3 regions of the Bradyrhizobium sp. USDA 376 genome follow, and region 3 is predicted to be linked to each of the others. Evidence: predicted binding sites of a transcription regulator. Region 3 holds the regulator's gene; each other region holds the start of a gene.

Region 1 (6,474 bases), 3.4 Mb from region 3:
CGGCGGCCGAGAACGGCGCGACGACCTTGAGGCCCGGAATGTTCGAATACCAGGCCGAATAGTCCTGGCTGTGCTGGGCGGCGACGCGCGCAGCGGCGCCGTTCGGCCCGCGGAACACGATCGAGCAGCCCATCTGGCCGCCGGACATGTAGAGCGTCTTGGCCGCGGAGTTGATGATCTGGTCGATCGCCTGCATGGCGAAGTTGAAGGTCATGAACTCGACGATCGGCTTCAGCCCGGTCATGGCGGCACCGACGCCGACGCCGGCGAAGCCGTGCTCGGTGATCGGGGTGTCGATGACGCGCTTGGCGCCGAACTCCTGCAACAGACCCTGGGTGACCTTGTAGGCGCCCTGATATTCAGCGACCTCTTCGCCCATCACGAAGACGTCGGCGTCGCGGCGCATCTCTTCGGCCATGGCATCGCGCAGCGCTTCACGGATGGTCTGCGTCACCATCTCGGTGCCGGCGGGCACCTCGGGATCGGGTTCGGCAACGGCCTGCGGAGCGGGCGCGGCCTTCGGCGCAGGCGCTTCGGCCTTTGCTGCAGCAGGCGGCGCGGACTCTGCAGCCTTCGCGGCCGGCGCAGGTGCTTTCGCAAGATCCGCCGCGCTTTCACCATCGGCGAGGATGGTCGCGATCGGCGTGTTCACCGCGACATCGGCGGTGCCCTCGGGGATCAGGATCTTGCCGAGCGTGCCCTCGTCGGTCGCCTCGACCTCCATGGTCGCCTTATCGGTCTCGATCTCGGCGATCACGTCACCCGACTTGATCGTCTCGCCCTCTTTCTTCAGCCATTTGGCAAGGTTGCCCTTTTCCATCGTGGGCGACAACGCGGGCATCAGCACTTGAATTGGCATATCGACTCCAAAAGAAAGCTTGCGCGCGTTCAGCGGTAAATGTCGGTCCAGAGCTCGGCGGCATCCGGCTCGGGATCATGCTGGGCGAAATCGGCGGACGCGTTGACGATGTCGCGCACCTCGGCGTCGATCGCCTTGAGATCGGCCTCGCTGACCTTGGCCGCCAGCAGGCGATTGCGGACCTGCTCGATCGGGTCCTGGTCGTGGCGGACCTTCTCGACCTCCTCGCGTGTGCGATATTTTGCAGGATCGGACATCGAGTGGCCGCGATAGCGGTAGGTCTGCATCTCCAGGATGAAGGGACCCTTGCCGGCGCGACACCAGGCGGCCGCCTCGTCGCCGGCAGCCTTGACGGCGCGGACGTCCATGCCGTCGACCTGCTTGCCAGGGATGTTGAAGGACGCGCCGCGCTTGGAGAAATCCTGTTGCGCCGAAGCGCGCGAGACAGAGGTGCCCATGGCATAGCGGTTGTTCTCGATGACGTAGATCACCGGCAGCTTCCAGAGCTCCGCCATGTTGAAGCTCTCATAGACCTGGCCCTGGTTGGCCGCGCCGTCGCCGAAATAGGTGACGCTGACATTGCCGTTGCCGCGATAGTTGTTGGCGAAGGCCAGACCCGTGCCGAGCGAGACCTGGGCGCCGACGATGCCGTGGCCGCCGTAAAAGTGCTTCTCCTTGCTGAACATGTGCATGGAGCCGCCCTTGCCCTTGGAATAGCCGCCGCGGCGTCCCGTGAGCTCGGCCATCACGCCATTGGCATCCATGCCGGTGGCAAGCATATGGCCGTGATCGCGATAGCCGGTGATGACCTGATCGCCCTCCTTCAGGGCCATCTGCATGCCGACCACCACGGCCTCCTGGCCGATATAGAGATGGCAGAAGCCGCCGATGGCGCCCATGCCGTAGAGCTGGCCGGCCTTTTCCTCGAACCGCCGGATCAGGAGCATGTCGCGGAGCGCCTTGAGCTCCTGCTCTCTGGTGAATTCCGGGGGCGAACCGCCGTCGGTCTTGTCCTGTGCAGCGCCTGCGGCGGCTTTCTTGGGTGCGGCCATGGGAATTCCGGGTCAGAGAAAACTTTCGCCCTCTCTAACCCAAGTCAAACGCCCTTGGAAAGCACCGCGGCGGCATGGCACGACTTTCATTATGCCGCACTGCAACGTGGCCGAAACTTTGCAAAACCTTTGGGCCTGATCAGGCAACTTTAGCTCACCCGCCAGCGAACGTGGCGCTTGCCACCCACGCAACGAAATTCGGGCGCGTTTATCGTCGGGTCTGATCCCTCGCACACGTCCGATTCGCCATGCCGCCTACCAGCCCAGCTCGCGCAAATACGCTGCGCGGGCCGCAACGCCGGTATGCGTGAAGTCGCTGAAGACCCCATCGACGCCGAGCCGGAAAAATTTGAGATATTCAAGGCTGGGATCACCGCGATAGTCGGCGGCGAGATATTTCTTCTCGTTCCGGAAGGTGAAGACGTGCACGAACAGGCCGAGCTTGTGCGCATCGGTGACGAGGCTGGTCGGTTCCTGTGTCGAAGCCTCCGGCGTCGATCCCTTGTAGGGCGTGCCGTCGGCATTGCTGTCCTTCCACGGCGCGATCTTGAGTGGAACGATATAGGCCTTCCACGGACCGATGCCGTCGGCATAGGTCTTGATCTCGGCAAGCCCCTCCGGAGTCAGCATCGCATCGTAGAGGCGCGCAACGCCCGCAACCGTCCAGTCGAACGGACGCGAGCTCGTGATGTTGTTGAGGAGAACCTTGCCGGTTTTGAAGTCGATGCCGTTGCCGTCGATCAGCTGGACCTGCCGCGTCTGGAGCCCGTGGCTGCGCATATATTTCAGGCTGCCGGGCTCGAAGCTCTGGACCAGGATGGGGGCGTCCCTGGTGTTGAGGCCATTGTCCTTGATGATCTTGATCAGGGCATCCTCGAGCGGACGGCTGCCGGCCGCGCCGCAACCATTGGCGATCGCCTGGGCATTGTTCCAGGTCGGGTTCTTGGTTTCGGGGTAGACGAGGATGGACCGCCCGGTCTCCTTGCTCCTGGCCTTGGCGATGTCGATGACGTCCTGGAAGCTGATGATCGGGAGCTTGCCATTGAAGACCTTCGGCCGCTCGTTGGCCGCGTCATAGGTGGTGCCGGCGATCCATTCCTTCAGCTCGGCCATCGTGAAGTCGGTGATCGACCAGTCGTTGGTGTGGTCCTCGCCGTCCACGATCAATGACTTCAGCACCGATTTCGGATCAGCCGGATCGGTGAGATCCGTCAGGTAATCGGCAGGCGCGCTCGGGGAAGCCGGCGCCTTGACGCGCACGCCGGGCACCGTGCGCTTGCGCGCGGCCACGGTCGCATTGGTCTTCGCAACCTCGGCAATGTCAGTGTTGTCGCTGAGCCAGGGATTATGCCGCACGACCAGCACGCAATCCTTGGTCAGGTGCAAATCCTCTTCGAGCGCGTCGGTCCCGACGGCAGAAGCGAGGTCATACGAGGCCTCGGTCTCTTCCGGCACCAGTCCCGGCAGGCCGCGATGTCCGAGGACCAGGGGCGCCTTTCCATCGACGGTCAGGAATGGTTTTGCGCCCGATGGCGCGGCGCCGGTCTGCGCGAGGGCCATCGACAGCGGGAACATCGCTGCACCGAACAGCATCCCTCCAAAATACATTGTCCGTCGAGAACGAGGGTTCCGCATCACCAAGCCTCCGTCTTTGCCCGGCATTGCAGCGAATGCCGGCAGCGCCGAACCCAGATAGGCGCGGCGCTGCCGTCTTGTCCCAATTCTCTGACAGATCGATGACGGTGGAACGGGCGGCGCAGGGTTGCGTCGCCCTATCCGGCTCGATCAGAAGAAGCCGAGCTTTTTCGGGCTGTAGCTGACCAGGAGATTCTTGGTCTGCTGATAGTGATCGAGCATCATCTTGTGGGTCTCGCGACCGACGCCCGACTGCTTGTAGCCGCCGAACGCCGCATGCGCGGGATAGGCATGGTAGCAATTGGTCCAGACCCGGCCGGCCTGGATCGCGCGGCCGAAGCGATAGCAGCGGTTGGCATCGCGGCTCCAGACGCCGGCCCCGAGGCCATAGAGCGTGTCGTTGGCGATCGCGAGCGCTTCGTCATCGTTCTTGAAGGTCGTGACCGAGACGACCGGGCCGAAGATCTCCTCCTGGAAGATGCGCATCTTGTTGTGGCCCTCGAACACCGTCGGCTGGACGTAGAAGCCGCTGGCGAGATCGCCGCCAAGCTCGGCGCGACCGCCGCCAGCCAGCACCTTGGCTCCTTCCTGCTTGCCGATGTCGATATAGGAGAGGATCTTTGCGAGCTGCTCGCTCGAGGCCTGCGCGCCGATCATGGTGTCGGCCACACGCGGATCGCCCTGCTTGATCGCGGCGACGCGCTTCAGCGCCCGCTCCATGAAACGGTCGTAGATGTCGGCATGGACCAGCGCCCGGCTGGGACAAGTGCAGACCTCGCCCTGGTTCAGCGCGAACATGACGAAGCCCTCGATCGCCTTGTCGAAGAAATCGTCGTCCTCGGCGGTGACGTCCTTGAAGAAGATGTTCGGCGACTTGCCGCCGAGCTCCAGCGTGACAGGGATGAGGTTCTGGCTGGCATATTGCATGATCAGCCGGCCCGTCGAGGTCTCGCCGGTGAAGGCGATCTTGGCGATGCGCGGGCTGGACGCCAGCGGCTTGCCGGCCTCGAGGCCAAAGCCGTTGACGATATTGAGGACGCCAGGCGGCAGCAGGTCGGCGATGATCTCGGCCCAGACCATGATCGAGGCCGGGGTCTGCTCGGCGGGCTTGAGCACCACGCAATTGCCGGCGGCCAGCGCAGGCGCAAGCTTCCAGCAGGCCATCAGCAGCGGGAAGTTCCAGGGAATGATCTGGCCGACCACGCCGAGCGGCTCGTGGAAATGATAGGCGATGGTGTCGTGATCGATCTCACCGATCGAGCCTTCCTGGGCACGCACCACGCCGGCGAAATAGCGGAAATGATCGATGGCGAGCGGCAGGTCGGCGGCGCGGGTCTCGCGGATCGGCTTGCCGTTGTCCCAGGTCTCGGCAACCGCGAGGCGCTCGAGATTCTCTTCCATGCGGTCGGCGATCTTGTTCAGGATCGCGGCGCGCTCGGCGACGCTTTTGCGCCCCCAGGCGCCCTTCGCAGCATGCGCCGCATCGAGGGCTGCCTCGACGTCCTGCGCGTCGGAGCGCGCGATCTTGCAGACGATCTGGCCGTTCACCGGCGAGGCATTGTCGAAATACTTGCCGGCAGCCGGCGGGACGAACTTGCCGCCGATGAAATTGTCATAGCGTTCGGCGAAGGGATGCTGGGTGACGCCGAGGAATTCCACCTTGTTCATTTGATCACTCCCGATGTTGCTGTTTGCGCTTGTCGTCGCGTGTTCGCGACTTGCGCAGACGATGATGCGGGAGGCGTTTTCTGTCAGCCCGGGCGGAAGCGATGGCGGAGCGGACCTGTCGCAGTTCTGCGACAGTCGTGGGCTGCACCGGCGTGCTCAGTCCTCATCCTGAGGAGTGCGCCCTTGCGCGCGTCTCGAAGGATGGCTGCAGATGCAGTGGGGGCTTGCATGGTTCGAGACGACCGCTTCGCGGTCTCCTCACCATGAGGGATAGAGCTCAGTGGTTCAGCTCGAACCGCTTGAGCTTCCGGTGCAGCGTGGCGCGGCTGACGCCGAGGGCCTTGGCGGCGGCGGAAACATTGCCGCCTGCGCGGAGCAGCGCCCGCTGCAACACCGCGCGCTGACCGCCGGCAAGGTGGTCGCGCGCGATATCGCCGCCGAGCAGATCGGCCGCGGGCACTGGCCGCAACGGGCGGCCGGGCGCGATCCCAAGTCCAATGCCAAGTCCGACCCGGGCGGAACGGGTCGCGCCGATCACGAGATCGTCCGCATCGACGGCCACGAGGCCGCCGCACTGGCCGTCCGCGGCCGGCGTCAGCACGATGCGGGCATGGGCGAAGGCGCGGCGGAACATGTCGGCCTCGATGCGTTTGGCCGCCTCGCCCGCCGCCAGCGCGATCAGACTGGAGAACGCATCGGTGCGGTCGGCGCGGCAGGAGGAGACGTCGAGCACGCCGGCAAACGCCGCCTCGTGGTCGTAGATCGGAACGGCGGTGCAGCTCAGAAGCGTGTTGCGGGTGAAGAAGTGCTGGTCGCGATCGATCGTCAGCGGCCGCTGCTCGACGACGCAGGTGCCGATGCCGTTGGTGCCCTCGTGCTCCTCGCTCCAGAGCGCGCCGGTCCACAGGCCCCAGGACTGGAACGTCGCATCGTCCGCGGGCGTGCCGCGACGGTCGACCGGCACCCCCTCGCCGTCGGCGAGCAGCACGCAGCAGCCGGCCGCGCCCACCGCCTGATAGAGCCGGTCCATGGCGCCCTGCGCGGCGGCCAGCAACGGCGCGATGCGCTCGCGCGCCTCGCGCAGTTCCGCCTCCGTCAGCCGCTGCGGCAGGCCGCGGCCGGAGGGGTCGAGATGATGCAGTCGGGAGGAACGGCGCCAGGAGGCCACGAGCGCGGAACGAGCCGCCTGGCCTGATGCGATGGCGGCCTCGACACGGGCCGCGTGATGCTGGGGGGCTTGCCCATTCATCACCGTTTCCT
Region 2 (6,474 bases), 2.4 Mb from region 3:
GCGCGAGCAGCTTCTCGCATGCGCTTCCGACTGTGCGGCGAAGGGCGGCGATGCAGGCCGGACCTACAACTGGTTGCGAAGAAACGCGCTATCCATCAGGACGTAATAAGCCCAGTTCATGATGTCCAGAGCAGCAGCGTTGGAAAGGTACCAACCCAACGGCCCAAAGCGCGCGTTTGCAGAGGCGAGACAGATGAATTGGTTGAGGGCTACACATTTCCGCGCAGCATCATCAGCCTCGGCGGCTTCGGGTAGGCGGTCGATGCACGCCGGATCGAATTTCGTCAATGGGTTCTCTGAAAACGGATCCAGCACCGTCTTCACGATTCCCCGCAGCTCAGTCGAGTTGACAGATCGAACGGCCTCACGGGACCGGGCCGAGCGCGCATTCCAGTACGCTGATAGAGATGAGAGACCGCTGAATGACGGTACGGAATCAGCCGTCGGGACGTCGTGTTTGGGGGAGCGGTGGGGCGCAGGACCATATTTCCAGATTGATCGTACGGGCGTGTATTTTTTTTCGAGCAGGAGATCAGCGAATTTCTCACATCTTGCATCGGGATCCTCGAGCGGGTTTCCGTCGATGCGCAGCGTCCTGAGCTGCTTCGGCATGGGCGCGCTCTTGTGGGCTGATGCGGCGAGCAGAATCTCGCGAAGCGATGCCGCGCCAGAGTTGTCGTAAAATCCTCCATCGACCACACGCATCCCGCCCTTTGGCGTGTGGATCACTCCGGGAGGACTGATGATCGGAAATCGCGCGCTGTTTAGCGCTGCTACGCCGATCTGCATGTTCTTGAATGCGGCGTACGGTTTCCAACCAATATTCGACATCACGACGCGGTTGCCGCTATCCGCATCGGTTGCGGTGAAAATCAGTTTCGGGCGAGCTTTCAGGCCGGCATCAAGTTGCCCGAGATTGATGGTGTATCCTTCCGGCGAGCTCCGGTTCGGGAGCTTTTCCCGGATGGTCCGCAATGCCGAAGCCTGCCAGCTATCGACGAGGGCTTGGCCGCGATGTGCATTCCGGGAGAAGGGCTGCTCGGGCGTGAGCATGGCCGCGAGCGGACCGGCCAGATGGTCCCGAACGAGGGTTCCGTACACCAGATTCGTAAGCGGCAAGGGGACATTGAACCACTTGCCCGGCGGCTGGAGCGGCGCCTGCTTTACGAGAGCCGGGATATCAGCCGTTTTGCATTCGCTCCAAGCCGATGCCTCGCTTTCCTGCGCGCTCACCAGCTCCTGCCGAAGCATGGCCCAGGTTGCGATGCCGAGCGCCCCGCCGGAAACGCCGCTGGCGGCAAAGACGTGCGTTCCAAATCGGCCGCATGTGATGTCATCGGCGAGACTGAGGATCGTCGCTGTAAAAAGCGCTGCGCGCAAGCCGCCCCCGTCCGCATGGATCGCGTAGGCCGACCTCTTCGTGTCGGAGGCCTGCTTGACGGCCGACGTGGCCGCCGGCTGGCTTGCAAGCTTCTCCTGGCCAATCCTTTCGTTCGAGAGTGACCACCAGACCACAGCGATCAGCACCAGCACGATAGCGATGTCCGGACGCCTTCCGGCGAATGTCCATCGCCGCGCGATGTAAATCAAAGCTGCTGCCGATGCGGTTATGAACGCAATGTGGGACAGGGCTGTAGCGAGGCTGCCGATCTGTTGTGGTAGCTGTACCGAGCGAGCATATACGACGAGAGCCAGTACAACCCATAACACGCCAAGCACAAGCCCGGGCCACCCGATCGCCTGCTTTGGCCAGGCGAACCAAGCAACAATCGCGATGACGGCGATTGTGATCCATTCCATCCAGCGCACGAAGAATATCAGGCTCCAGCGCTCGTTCGTGCCTTCCTTGAACATCACCCAGGCATAGAAGGCCGCAGTGGCGATGGCCAAGCTCCATAGCAGAATGGTTTTGCCCTTGAACTGCTTGCCGGCGGCCCAAGGAATGCCGCAACACACCAGGATGACGATCGATACCAGGTATGGCTCACCTTGAGCGCGCGGCAATGTCTGTAACGCGGAGGCGTGCATAATGACTGTCGACAGCACGACGATGAGCCAGGCACAGGGCCTGACCCGCTCGAGTATCTTTTCGTCGTTGCCGGAGTCGGATGGCCGATCCCGGGGGGCTCCGGTGATACGCGTAGCCAGGCCAAGGACTGCGATCAGTAACATTGAGGCGACCCAGAACGCCAGGTATCGCCATACGCCAGCCCATGGCTGTTCGCCGGACAGGACGCCGACCTGCCCGGAATCAATATCGTACATGATGCCAAGCAGAAGGTCTGAGGTCTGATCGAACCCAAGAAACAACAATGCCAGAAGCGCTGTGACGATCGCCGCGATCCAGGCCCTCAAGACAAGCGTATCCCACACGGCCACAAGACCTGCCACTGCCCACTGTGCGACACACACGGCTCGCCCGAGGAGTGAACGGTACTCCGGCAATTTCCTCGCGGTCGACGCATCGCTGCGATCCCCGTCTGGGGTCGGATCGCCAGGGGCGGCGCAGTTTTCTGGGACAGCCGGCTCGGTCATGGATTCGCTATCCTTCCAGCCTCCCGCGCAGCTTGCGGCATGATCCTCGCGCAATCAAGTCGTGCGGCCGGCCTGCTGGCGCCGCGCTCCGGTCTTGGAGCGTTCTCTTGCGTCGCCGATGTTATCTGCCGGTTGCTCTGCCCTCGTCACCCGTCCGGATGATGCTGCTCCGCCGGGGCGATACCGACTGTGTTGCGGCAGCCCTTGCGCCAGGCGCAGGGGAGAAATTTTCGTTACGGCTCACCGACTGCCAGTACGCGTCGGAGAGTTCGGAATAATCGCATTATGCCGGTGTTTTGCCCGACGGGTCAAATGACTTGGCGGATGCGCTAAGTCATTGATCCGCCACGCCCGGCTACTGTGCATGGGGTTGTTTTCGCGCTTTTTATTTTAGAAGCGCTCCGCGAGGCAGGCGCTACGCGCTCTCCGTCTCCCGGTGGACGTCGTGCACCACGAGGCCCATGCCTTCGTCCGGCATCTTGATCCAGTCGCGGCGCTTCAGCGTGCGCTTGGTGTCCTCGTAGCCGCTCGTCCAGTGCTCGCGCATCGAGGTGCCCGAGAACTCGTGGTCCTTGGCATCGCCCTCATAGGCCTTCTGCTGGTAGATCAGGTGCAGGATCGCGATCTCCGGCATGTTGCGCAGGCTCGCCTTGAGCTGACGCTCCTCGTCGGACAGCTGCTCCTCCGGCAGCTTCGCCAGCGCCTTGTAGAGTAGGACCTTGAGGTTGTGCGTGCGGCGATAGACGTCGGTGTTGTGGCGCGTGCGCGAGGAATACATGATGTCCTTGTGGCGGGCCATCACGTCCTGGATCGAGCGCGGCAGCACGCCCCGCGCGCTGAACAGGTCGACCTGGAACACCAGCGAATTGAGCGCGTCCTCCTGGTCGAGCAGATGCTGCAGCGGCGTATTGGAGACGATGCCGCCGTCCCAGAAATGATCGGTGCCGATCCGCACCATCGGCAGTGCCGGGGGCAGGGCGCCCGATGCCATGATGTGCTCCGGCCCAATCTCGTCATGGGCGTTGTCGAAATAGATGAAGTTGCCCGAGAGCACGTTGACCGCGCCAACGGCGAAGCGGACCTTCTTCTCGTTGATGAGGTCGAAGTCGACGAGCTCGCGCAGGCTCTCGCGCAGCGGTGTCGTGTCGTAGTAGCTGGTCGCGGTGCGGGCACCGACCGGGCTGAACCAGGGATTGACCTGATTGGGCGTGAAGAAGCCGGGCTGGCCGAGCGTTGAGGTCATCCACGCGCTGGTGAGGTTGCGCCACTGGCGGAAGACGTCGCCGTCGGGCGTGTAGTGCCAGATCTTGCGGTTGGTGATGCGCTCCCAGAAGACGCGCAGCGCCTCCAGCCGTTGCTCCGGCCGGTTGCCGGCGATGATCGCGGAGTTGATGGCGCCGATCGAGACGCCGCAGACCCAGTCGGGCTCGATGCCGGCCTCGTGCAGCGCCTGGTAGACGCCGGCCTGGTAGGCGCCGAGGGCGCCGCCGCCCTGCAGCACCAGCGCGACGCGATCGCAGCGCTCGGGGCGCCAGCCCCGCGATGGCGGCTGATGGGTCTGATGTGCCGGATGCGACGTGCGGGCGTCCATGGTGATGCCTCCCTGCCGAGCATGATCCGGAAAAGTGCGCAGCGGTTTTCCGAGAGGATCATGCTCCAAGAATAGAGAGCCAAACGATTGCGTCGCGCGGTGACGGCGTGATGACAATTTCGGCGATGATGCATCGACCGCATGCGCGTCAACCGGAACGGGAATGGCGGCGGTCGCGGGCCTGACGGAAATCCTTCACGGCGCAGTCAACGAGCGGGGCTAGCAATTTGTATCTACGTCTGACGCTGCCGGGCGGACGTCACATAAATCATCACACAGGAGATCAGGATGCGCAGGGAAAACGTGCTGAGACTTCCGTCCATGCCGGCGGCCGGGCCGAGCTATCCGGCCGGGCCCTATCGCTTCGTGAACCGCGAATTCCTCGTCATCACCTACGAGACCGACCCGGACCTGATCCGCGCCGGCCTGCCTGAGCCGCTGGAGCCGATCGAGCAGCCGATCGTGCATTACGAATGGATCAAGATGCCGGACTCCTCCGGCTTCGGCAGCTATACCGAGTCCGGCCTCGTCATTCCCGCGCGCCTCAACGGCGAGGAGGTGAACTTCGTCTCGCAGATGTACCTGGACGACGATCCGCCGATCGCCGCCGGCCGCGAGATCTGGGGCTTCCCCAAGAAGTATGCCCATCCGAAGCTCGAGATCGTCAAGGACACGCTGACCGGCACGCTGGAATATGCCGGCCAGCTCGTCGCCATGGGCACCATGGGCTACAAGCACGAGAGCATGGCCGGTAACGGCGATCTGACCCGCGCCACGCTGTCGAAGACGCAAATCAATCTGAAGATGATCCCGGGCGTCGACGGCCGGCTCGAAGTCTGCCAGCTGGTCGCGATCAACCTCACCGACATCGTGCCGAAGGGCTCCTGGATCGGACCCGGCCGGCTACATCTGGTGCCGCACGTCAATGCGCCGGTTGCGGACTTCCCGGTCCGCCGCTGCCTCGGTGCGCACCACTACATCGCCGACCTGACGCTGCCGTTCGGCCGCGTCGTGCACGACTATGTCAAGGAGGCGGAAGCCGCGGCTGCGACGGGGCTGGCCGCAGAGTAGGGCGTCATCATCAAACTGTAACACTGGCGTAATTGAGTACCCGCGTGGAGCCGGGCGATGCCGTCAGCCATCGTCCGGAGACGGGGCATTTGTTGACGGTTGGGGTTGGCCATGGCTGAGCCGGCGAAGCTTGTCAGCGCGATGTCGAACGCCGACCCCGCCATTCCCGGCCTGGTCTGGGCGTTCCGCCTGCACAGCGACGGCAGCGCCGAGGCGCTGCCGATCGACCAGCCGATCGAGTTCAGCCATGATGGCCGGCTCTGGCTGCATTTCAACCTGACGGACGCGCGCATGCGTCCCTGGATTGCGGCGTCCAGCCTGCCGGCGCTCGCGTGTGATCTGCTGCTCTCGCACGACACCTTCCAGCAGCTCCACGTCATCGATCATTGCGTCTATGGCGTGTTCTCCGATCTCGTCCGCGACATCGACAGCGCGACGGAGGAGACCTCGTTCCTGCGCTTCGCCATGACCGAGCGGCTGCTGGTCAGCGGCCGCCATCAGGCGCTGTGCTCGGCGGACGCGACGCGGCGGGTGCTCGAAGGCGGCTACCGCGTCGACAATGTCGCCCATCTCCTGGAAAAGATTGTCGACGAGGTCGCCGACACGCTCGACCGGATGGTCGACAAGCTCGGGCAGGAGATCGACGACACCGAGGAACGCATTCTCGCCGATGAGGCCAGGCCCGAGATGCGCCGCAACCTCGGCCGCCTGCGCCGGACCTGCGTCCGGCTGCATCGCCAGCTCACAGGCCTGCGCGTGCTGTTTCACCGCCTCGACCAGAAGAACACCGACCATCTCGCACCCGCGCTTCGCATCCATGCCGGCAAGCTGGCGCAGCGGCTCGACGGTCTCGATCACGACATCGTCGAGCTGCGCGAGCGCAGCCGCCTGCTCGAGGAGGAGCTGCGCTTCAAGAACGAGGAGGAGAGCAATCGTCACCTCCACACGCTCTCGATCGTGACCTCGCTGCTGCTGCCGCCGACGCTGGTCACCGGCATCTTCGGCATGAACACCAAGGGCCTGCCGCTCACCGACGTCGAGACCGGATTTCTCTGGGCGGCGGTACTGATGGGCTCCTCGGTCGGCGCGGCCTATCTCTTCATGCGGCGCACGGGCATTTTCAAATAGCGCGCGCCGATCGTGAGTTGGAGTACCCAAAAATCCCTGGCGGCTGCAATCGCGCTGGCCTGCACGACGACAAGCACGAGCGCATTCGCCGGTGCCAAGGACGAGAGCGCGGCGGCGTGGCTGGCGCCAAAATGGTTCAACGAGTGGCA
Region 3 (6,474 bases):
GAGCGCGTTCACGGCGACGCCCGAGGTGAAATCGAGATAGCGATCGCCATTGGTCGCAATCAGCCAGCAGCCTTCGCCGCGCTCGAAACCGAGGTCGGCCCTGGCGAAAACGGGAAGCAAATGCGGCGCGGCGCTGTTAGTCATGACGATCACTTGATGTTGCGGACGGCCTGAACGCGCTCACGCAGCGCACCATCAACCGGCCCGGAAAACGAAACGTGCCGCCTTTTAAGGGCGGCACGTGACACTATCTTATGCCCGGTAGAACGGGTGTCAATGCCGCCCGAAAGCCCCGCGAAACGCTGAATCCGTAGTCTTGCGGTGCCGGATTTGCGGGGTTTTTGCCACGGAACATGTGGAAGCGAGTCGGCTGACTCTTGCGCGTGAGTCACGCCATATTGTAGCGTTTGGCTTGTCAGATACGACATCTCGTGCAGCAGTTCTGATCCTCTAAGTCCTCATGTACCGGCGTAAACGTTCGGGCGTTCTGGTTACGCCCGGCGAGCCTTAAGGGATTCTGGCGGCACGGGTTTTTCGAGGCTTAGGCATTCGCCGCAAGGCGCCAGGACGGCAGCCGCACGGCGAGGGAAAGGGTGCAATGACGGTTTTGACCTGGTCCGACGATCGCGTCGAGCAGCTGAAAAAGCTCTGGGAGGCCGGATTGTCGGCCAGCCAGATCGCAGCCGAGCTCGGCAACGTGACCCGTAATGCCGTGATCGGCAAGGTGCACAGGCTCGGCCTGTCCGGCCGCGCCAAGAGCCCCTCATCGGCAGCTCCCCGGCCGCGCAAGGCGCGTCCCGCTCAGCACATGATGCGGGTCAGCCGCCCCATTGCACGCGGCAACACCGCGCTGGCGCAGGCCTTCGAGGTCGAGGTCGAGGCTGAACCGGTGACCTACGACAACGTGGTGCCGATGAGCCAGCGGCTGTCGCTGCTCGAGCTGAACGAGGCGACCTGCCACTGGCCGGTCGGCGATCCCTCGAGCCCGGATTTCTTCTTCTGCGGCGGCAAGGCGCTCTCCGGCCTTCCCTACTGCGCGCAGCACTCGCGCGTGGCCTATCAGCCCGCGGCCGATCGCCGCCGCGCGCCCGCGAAGCCGGGCACGCGGTAAGTTTGTTGATCTAGCTGATTGCAGCCGTCACACGATGACGGCTCAACGCTCCGATGTCGTCCCGGACAAGCGCGCCTCAAGCGCGCGCAGATCCGGGACCCATATGTGGACGGCCCCCGTGGCACAAGAGGCTTGGCGGTCTGATCGGATCGCTTGCATCCATATGTCCGGCCTGTTGGTGCGGTTGATTTGAACCGCTGGCCAAGATGGTTTCCGCGACGCGAGCTCCAATCAACCACGCGACCTGGGTTCGGCCGATGGGTCCCACGGGATGTCTCGCACCTCGGATCGATCGATCCTACCATCTACTCCTCTTGCAGCTCCGGCTCGGCCGGTCGGGCGAACCCGATCGGCTGATCTGTCTTAGGCGGCAGCCGCGGATGCAGCCCGCATCCGAGCGCCGTCGTATCTCTCCCCCGTCACCATCAGCTTCCAGGCGATGCGGGCATTCTTGTTGGCGAGCGCCACGGCTGCGAGCTTGGGCGGCTTGCGCTTGAGCAGGGCCAACAGCCAAGGTGACGGATGACCGCGGCCGCACATGGCCTGCTTGATCACGGCGGTCGCTCCCGCCACCAGGACGCTGCGCAGCCGCTCGTCTCCAGCACGGGTGATCTTGCCGAGACGGGTTTTGCCGGCAGTGGAATGGTCTTTCGGAGACAGCCCAATCCAGGCCGCATAATGCCTTGCGGAGCTGAACGCGTGCGGATCCGGCGTCTTCATGATCAGCTCAGGCGCACCGATCGGCCCGATCCCTTGAATCTCTGCAAGGCGCCGGCTGTCCGGGTTGGCACGGTGCCAGGCCTTCAGCCTGGCTTCGATTGTCTTCAGTTCCTCCTGTAACTGCGCGTACTGGCGGCCCTGCTGCGCCAACAGATCGCGCGCCAGTTCCGGCACGCTTTCGTCTTGCGCGATCTGCGCCAACAGCGGCTCGACCTGGCTGAGCCCCTTGGCCGCCGTGATCCCGAACTCAGCCGCATAGCCGCGGATCATGTTGCTAAGCTGGGTGCGCCGGGCGATCATCTGCTCGCGCAAGCCCGTCAGCATCAACGCGGCCTGCTGCTCGGCACTCTTCACCAGCACGAACCGCATCGTCGGCCGGCTCATCGCCTCGCACAGGGCCTCAGCGTCGCGCCCGTCGTTCTTGTTGCGCTTGACATAGGGCTTCACGTGCTGTGGCGCCATCAACTTCACTTCGTGGCCCAGCTTGCCCAGCTCCCGCGCCCAGTAATGCGCCGCCCCGCAGGCCTCCATCCCCACCTGCGTCGCCGGCAGCTTGGCAAAAAACTCCAGCATCTGCTTGCGCGTCAGCCGCTTGCGCAGCACTGGCCGCTCCGCCGCGTCCACCCCATGCAGTTGAAAAATATGCTTCGACGTATCGATCCCAATTCGGATAATCTCGCTCACGGACGGCTCCCTTGTCTGAGATTTGCAACAACCTCATTCTGGCACACTGATGCCGTAGGGGGCCGTCCACCCCATCAGCCACCGCAAGGTGTGTGGTTACGGGGACTCGGAGTTACCTTTTCGCAAAACAATCACGCCCTGTGGTTATGGGTCCCGGATCTGCGCTTACGCTTGTCCGGGACGACACTGAGCGTGTGGCGACAGCTCGCCAAACAAACGCCTGCAAGCCTTACGTCTGCTCGGCCTTCGCAAAGCGATCATCGAGCGCGTAGCCCGCGCCGCGGACGGTGCGGATCGGGTCCTGCTCGCGGCCGAGATTGAGCAGCTTGCGCAGGCGGCCGATATGGACGTCGACGGTGCGTTCGTCGATGTAGATGTCGCGGCCCCAGACGCTGTCGAGCAGCTGCTCGCGCGAGAACACGCGGCCGGGATGCTCCAGGAAGAACTCCAGCAGGCGATATTCGGTCGGGCCAAGATCGATCGGCCGGCCCGAGCGCGCCACGCGGCGCTTCTCGCGATCGAGCTCGATGTCGCCATAGGCGAGCACGGTGGCGAGCCGCTCGGGGCTGGCGCGCCGCAGGAGGCCCTTCACCCGCGCCAGCAGCTCCGGCACCGAGAACGGCTTGACGATGTAGTCGTCGGCGCCGGTCGCAAGCCCGCGCACCCGCTCGCTCTCCTCGCCGCGCGCGGTGAGCATGATGATCGGAAGCTGCTTGGTCTCGGGGCGGGTGCGCAGCCGCCGGCACAGCTCGATGCCGGAGAGGCCCGGCAGCATCCAGTCGAGCACGATCAGGTCCGGGATGTGCTCCTTGAGGCGGGTGTCGGCGTCGTCGCCGCGCATCACCGTCTCGACGTCATAGCCGTCGCCTTCGAGGTTGTAGCGGAGAAGCTCGGTGAGAGCTTCCTCGTCCTCAACCACCATAATGCGTGCGCCCATCGGCTCGTCGCTCCTTGAGTCTTCAGGTATTCGGGACCGTCGTGGCGAAGGTCGTCATGTCGCCCTTCGGCCGCTTGTCGGTGATGGCCTGGCCCTCGATCATGTAGAACACGGTCTCGGCGATGTTGGTGGCGTGGTCGCCGATCCGCTCGATGTTCTTGGCGCAGAACATCAGATGGATGCAGAACGAGATGTTGCGCGGATCCTCCATCATGTAGGTGAGGAGCTCGCGGAACAGCGAGGTGCAGATGGCGTCGACTTCCTCGTCGCCCTTCCACACCGCCATCGCCGCCGGCAGATCGTGCGCGGCATAGGCGTCCAGCACCGACTTGACCTGCTGCTGCACGAGATCGGTCATGTGTTCCAGGCCGCGGAACAGTTTCAGCGGATGGAAATCGGTCTCCAGCGCGGCAACGCGCTTGCCCATGTTCTTGGCGAGGTCGCCGATGCGCTCCAGATCGGTCGCAACGCGCATGGCGCCGACGATCTCGCGCAGATCCACCGCCATCGGCTGACGGCGCGCGATGGTGAGCACGGCGCGCTCCTCGATGCGCTTCTGCAGCGCGTCGAGATCTGCGTCGGTGGTGACCACGCGCTGGCCGAGCGCGACGTCGCGGCGGATCAGCGCGTCGACGGAATCGACGATCATGCGCTCGGCAATCCCGCCCATCTCGGCGACCAGGCGAGTGAGCTCCTGGAGGTCGGTGTCGAAGGCTTTTGCGGTATGTTCAGAACCCATGTCCTGTCTCCTCAGCCGAACCGGCCGGTGATGTAATCCTGCGTGCGCCGATCGCTCGGCGACGTGAAGATCTTGCTGGTGTCGTCGAACTCGATCAGCTCGCCGAGATACATGAAGGCGGTCTTGTCCGAGACACGCGCCGCCTGCTGCATGTTGTGGGTGACGATCGCGATCGTGTAGTTCTCGGACAGCTCCTGGATCAGCTCCTCGACCTTGGCGGTCGAGATCGGGTCGAGCGCCGAGCAGGGCTCGTCGAACAAGATCACCTCGGGGCGCACCGCGACGGTGCGGGCGATGCAGAGGCGCTGCTGCTGGCCGCCGGAGAGCGACAGGCCCGAGGCGTTGAGCTTGTCCTTGACCTCGTTCCACAGCGCGCCGCCGCGCAGCGCCTTCTCGACGCGGTCGTCCATCTCGGACTTCGAGATCTTCTCATAGAGACGGATGCCGAAGGCGATGTTCTCGTAGATCGTCATCGGGAACGGCGTCGGCTTCTGGAACACCATGCCGACGCGGGCGCGCAGCAGGTTGAGGTCCAGCTTGGGGTCGAGGATGTTGGTCTGGTCGAGCATCAGCTGACCGGTGACGCGCTGGCCCGGATAGAGGTCGTACATCCGGTTGAAGATGCGCAGCAGGGTCGACTTGCCGCAGCCCGACGGGCCGATGAACGCCGTGACGCGGTTGGTGCCGAGCGTCAGGTTGATGTTCTTCAGCGCGTGGTGCTCGCCGTAATAGAAGTTGAGGTTGCGCACCGTCACCTTGGCGGGCGCTTCCGGCAGCGGCTGCTGCGAGGCCAGATGGGCGTTGGAACTCACGGATACGGAAAGATCGGTCATTTTGCAGTCCTCTCGGCGCCGAGGATGCGCGCGCCAATGTTCAGGGCAAGCACGGTGATCGTGATCAGCAGCGCGCCGCTCCAGGCGAGCTGCTTCCAGTAGGCGTAGGGGCTCTGCACGAAGTTGTTGATGGTGACCGGCAGGTTCGCCATCGTCTTGTTCAGGCTGAGGCTGAAGAACTGGTTCGACAGCGCGGTGAAGAGCAGTGGCGCGGTCTCACCGGCGACACGGGCGGTGGCGAGCAGCACGCCGGTGATGAGACCCGACCGGGCCGCACGATAGGCGATGCGCTTGATCACCAGCGAGCGCGGCAGGCCGAGCGCGGAGGCCGCCTCGCGCAGCGCATTCGGCACCAGCAGCAGCATGTCCTCGGTGGTGCGCAGCACCACGGGGATCACGATGACGGCGAGCGCGAGCGCGCCCGCAATCGCCGAGAATCCGCGCATCGGCACCACCACCGCGCCGTAGATGAACAGGCCGATGATGATCGAGGGCGCCGACAGCAGGATGTCGTTGATGAAACGGATCACCGAGGTCAGCTTGTCGTTGCGGCCGTACTCGGCGAGATAGGTGCCGGCGAACAGGCCGAGCGGCGCGCCGATGCCGACGCCGAGCACGGTCATGATCAGCGAGCCGACGATGGCGTTGAGCAGGCCGCCTTCGGTCGAACCGGGCGGCGGCGTGTTCTCGGTGAAGATCTGCAGGTTCAGGCCGCTCAGGCCGTTGTAGAGCAGCGTGACCAGGATCAGCGCCAGCCAGGTGACGCCGAAGGCGGCGGCACCGATGCAGAGCCCGCGGATGACGATGTCCTTGCGGCGGCGGCGTACGTAGATCGGGTTCATGTCACTTCCCCGCCTTCTTTTCGAGACGCAGCAGCATCAGCCGCGCGGCCGCGAGCACGAAGAACGTCAGCACGAACAGCAGCAGGCCGAGCAGGATCAGGCCGGACTGATGCAGGCCGTCGCTCTCGGCGAACTCGGATGCGATCGCCGCCGAGATCGTGGTGCCCGGGGCGAAGATCGAGGAGGAGATGCGGAACGAATTGCCGATGATGAAGGTCACCGCCATGGTCTCGCCGAGCGCGCGGCCCAGCGCCAGCATGACGCCGCCGATGATGCCGACGCGGGTGTAGGGGATGACCACGCTGCGGACGACCTCCCAGGTGGTGCAGCCGACGCCGTAGGCGGCTTCCTTCAGCACCGGCGGCACGGTCTTGAACACGTCGACCGAGATCGAGGTGATGAAGGGCAGCACCATGATGGCGAGGATCAGCGCGGCGTTGAACAGGCTGAGATAGGACGGGGGCCCCGCGAAGATCGCGCCCAAGACGGGGACGCCGTCAAAAATCTTGATCATGAAGGGCTGGAAGGTGTTGGCCAGGAACGGGCCCAGCACGAAGAAGCCCCACATGCCGTAGATGATCGAGGGGATGCCGGCGAGCAGCTCGACC

Evidence for each region. The regulator PhoB, encoded in region 3, activates phosphate uptake and scavenging genes when phosphate is short. The targets are predictions, from matches to a motif close to TGTCATNNANCTGTCAT.
Region 1: ACVJ19_RS31375 (glycerophosphodiester phosphodiesterase family protein) is a predicted target of PhoB. The motif match lies at 3,637-3,653, and genes of this name have one in related genera.
Region 2: ACVJ19_RS26570 (acetoacetate decarboxylase) is a predicted target of PhoB. The motif match lies at 4,226-4,242, and genes of this name have one in related genera.

The regions. Positions count from the first base shown of each region.
Region 1 covers NZ_JBSSGN010000001.1:6,741,262-6,747,735, forward strand. Annotated here, with positions in the region: gene ACVJ19_RS31365 (pyruvate dehydrogenase complex E1 component subunit beta) at 1-859, opposite strand, end outside; gene pdhA (pyruvate dehydrogenase (acetyl-transferring) E1 component subunit alpha) at 889-1,911, opposite strand; gene ACVJ19_RS31375 (glycerophosphodiester phosphodiesterase family protein) at 2,167-3,504, opposite strand; gene adh (aldehyde dehydrogenase) at 3,697-5,214, opposite strand; gene ACVJ19_RS31385 (GAF domain-containing protein) at 5,492-6,463, opposite strand.
Region 2 covers NZ_JBSSGN010000001.1:5,768,567-5,775,040, forward strand. Annotated here, with positions in the region: gene ACVJ19_RS26560 (hypothetical protein) at 64-2,535, opposite strand; gene ACVJ19_RS26565 (patatin-like phospholipase family protein) at 2,951-4,126, opposite strand; gene ACVJ19_RS26570 (acetoacetate decarboxylase) at 4,415-5,197, shown strand; gene ACVJ19_RS26575 (transporter) at 5,309-6,325, shown strand; partial or broken gene ACVJ19_RS26580 (carbohydrate porin) at 6,335-6,474, shown strand, end outside.
Region 3 covers NZ_JBSSGN010000001.1:3,320,628-3,327,101, reverse strand. Annotated here, with positions in the region: gene ACVJ19_RS15540 (acetylornithine transaminase) at 1-144, opposite strand, end outside; gene ACVJ19_RS15535 (GcrA family cell cycle regulator) at 599-1,111, shown strand; gene ACVJ19_RS15530 (IS110 family RNA-guided transposase) at 1,475-2,515, opposite strand; gene phoB (phosphate regulon transcriptional regulator PhoB) at 2,745-3,452, opposite strand; gene phoU (phosphate signaling complex protein PhoU) at 3,475-4,191, opposite strand; gene pstB (phosphate ABC transporter ATP-binding protein PstB) at 4,203-5,024, opposite strand; gene pstA (phosphate ABC transporter permease PstA) at 5,021-5,866, opposite strand; gene pstC (phosphate ABC transporter permease subunit PstC) at 5,868-6,474, opposite strand, start outside.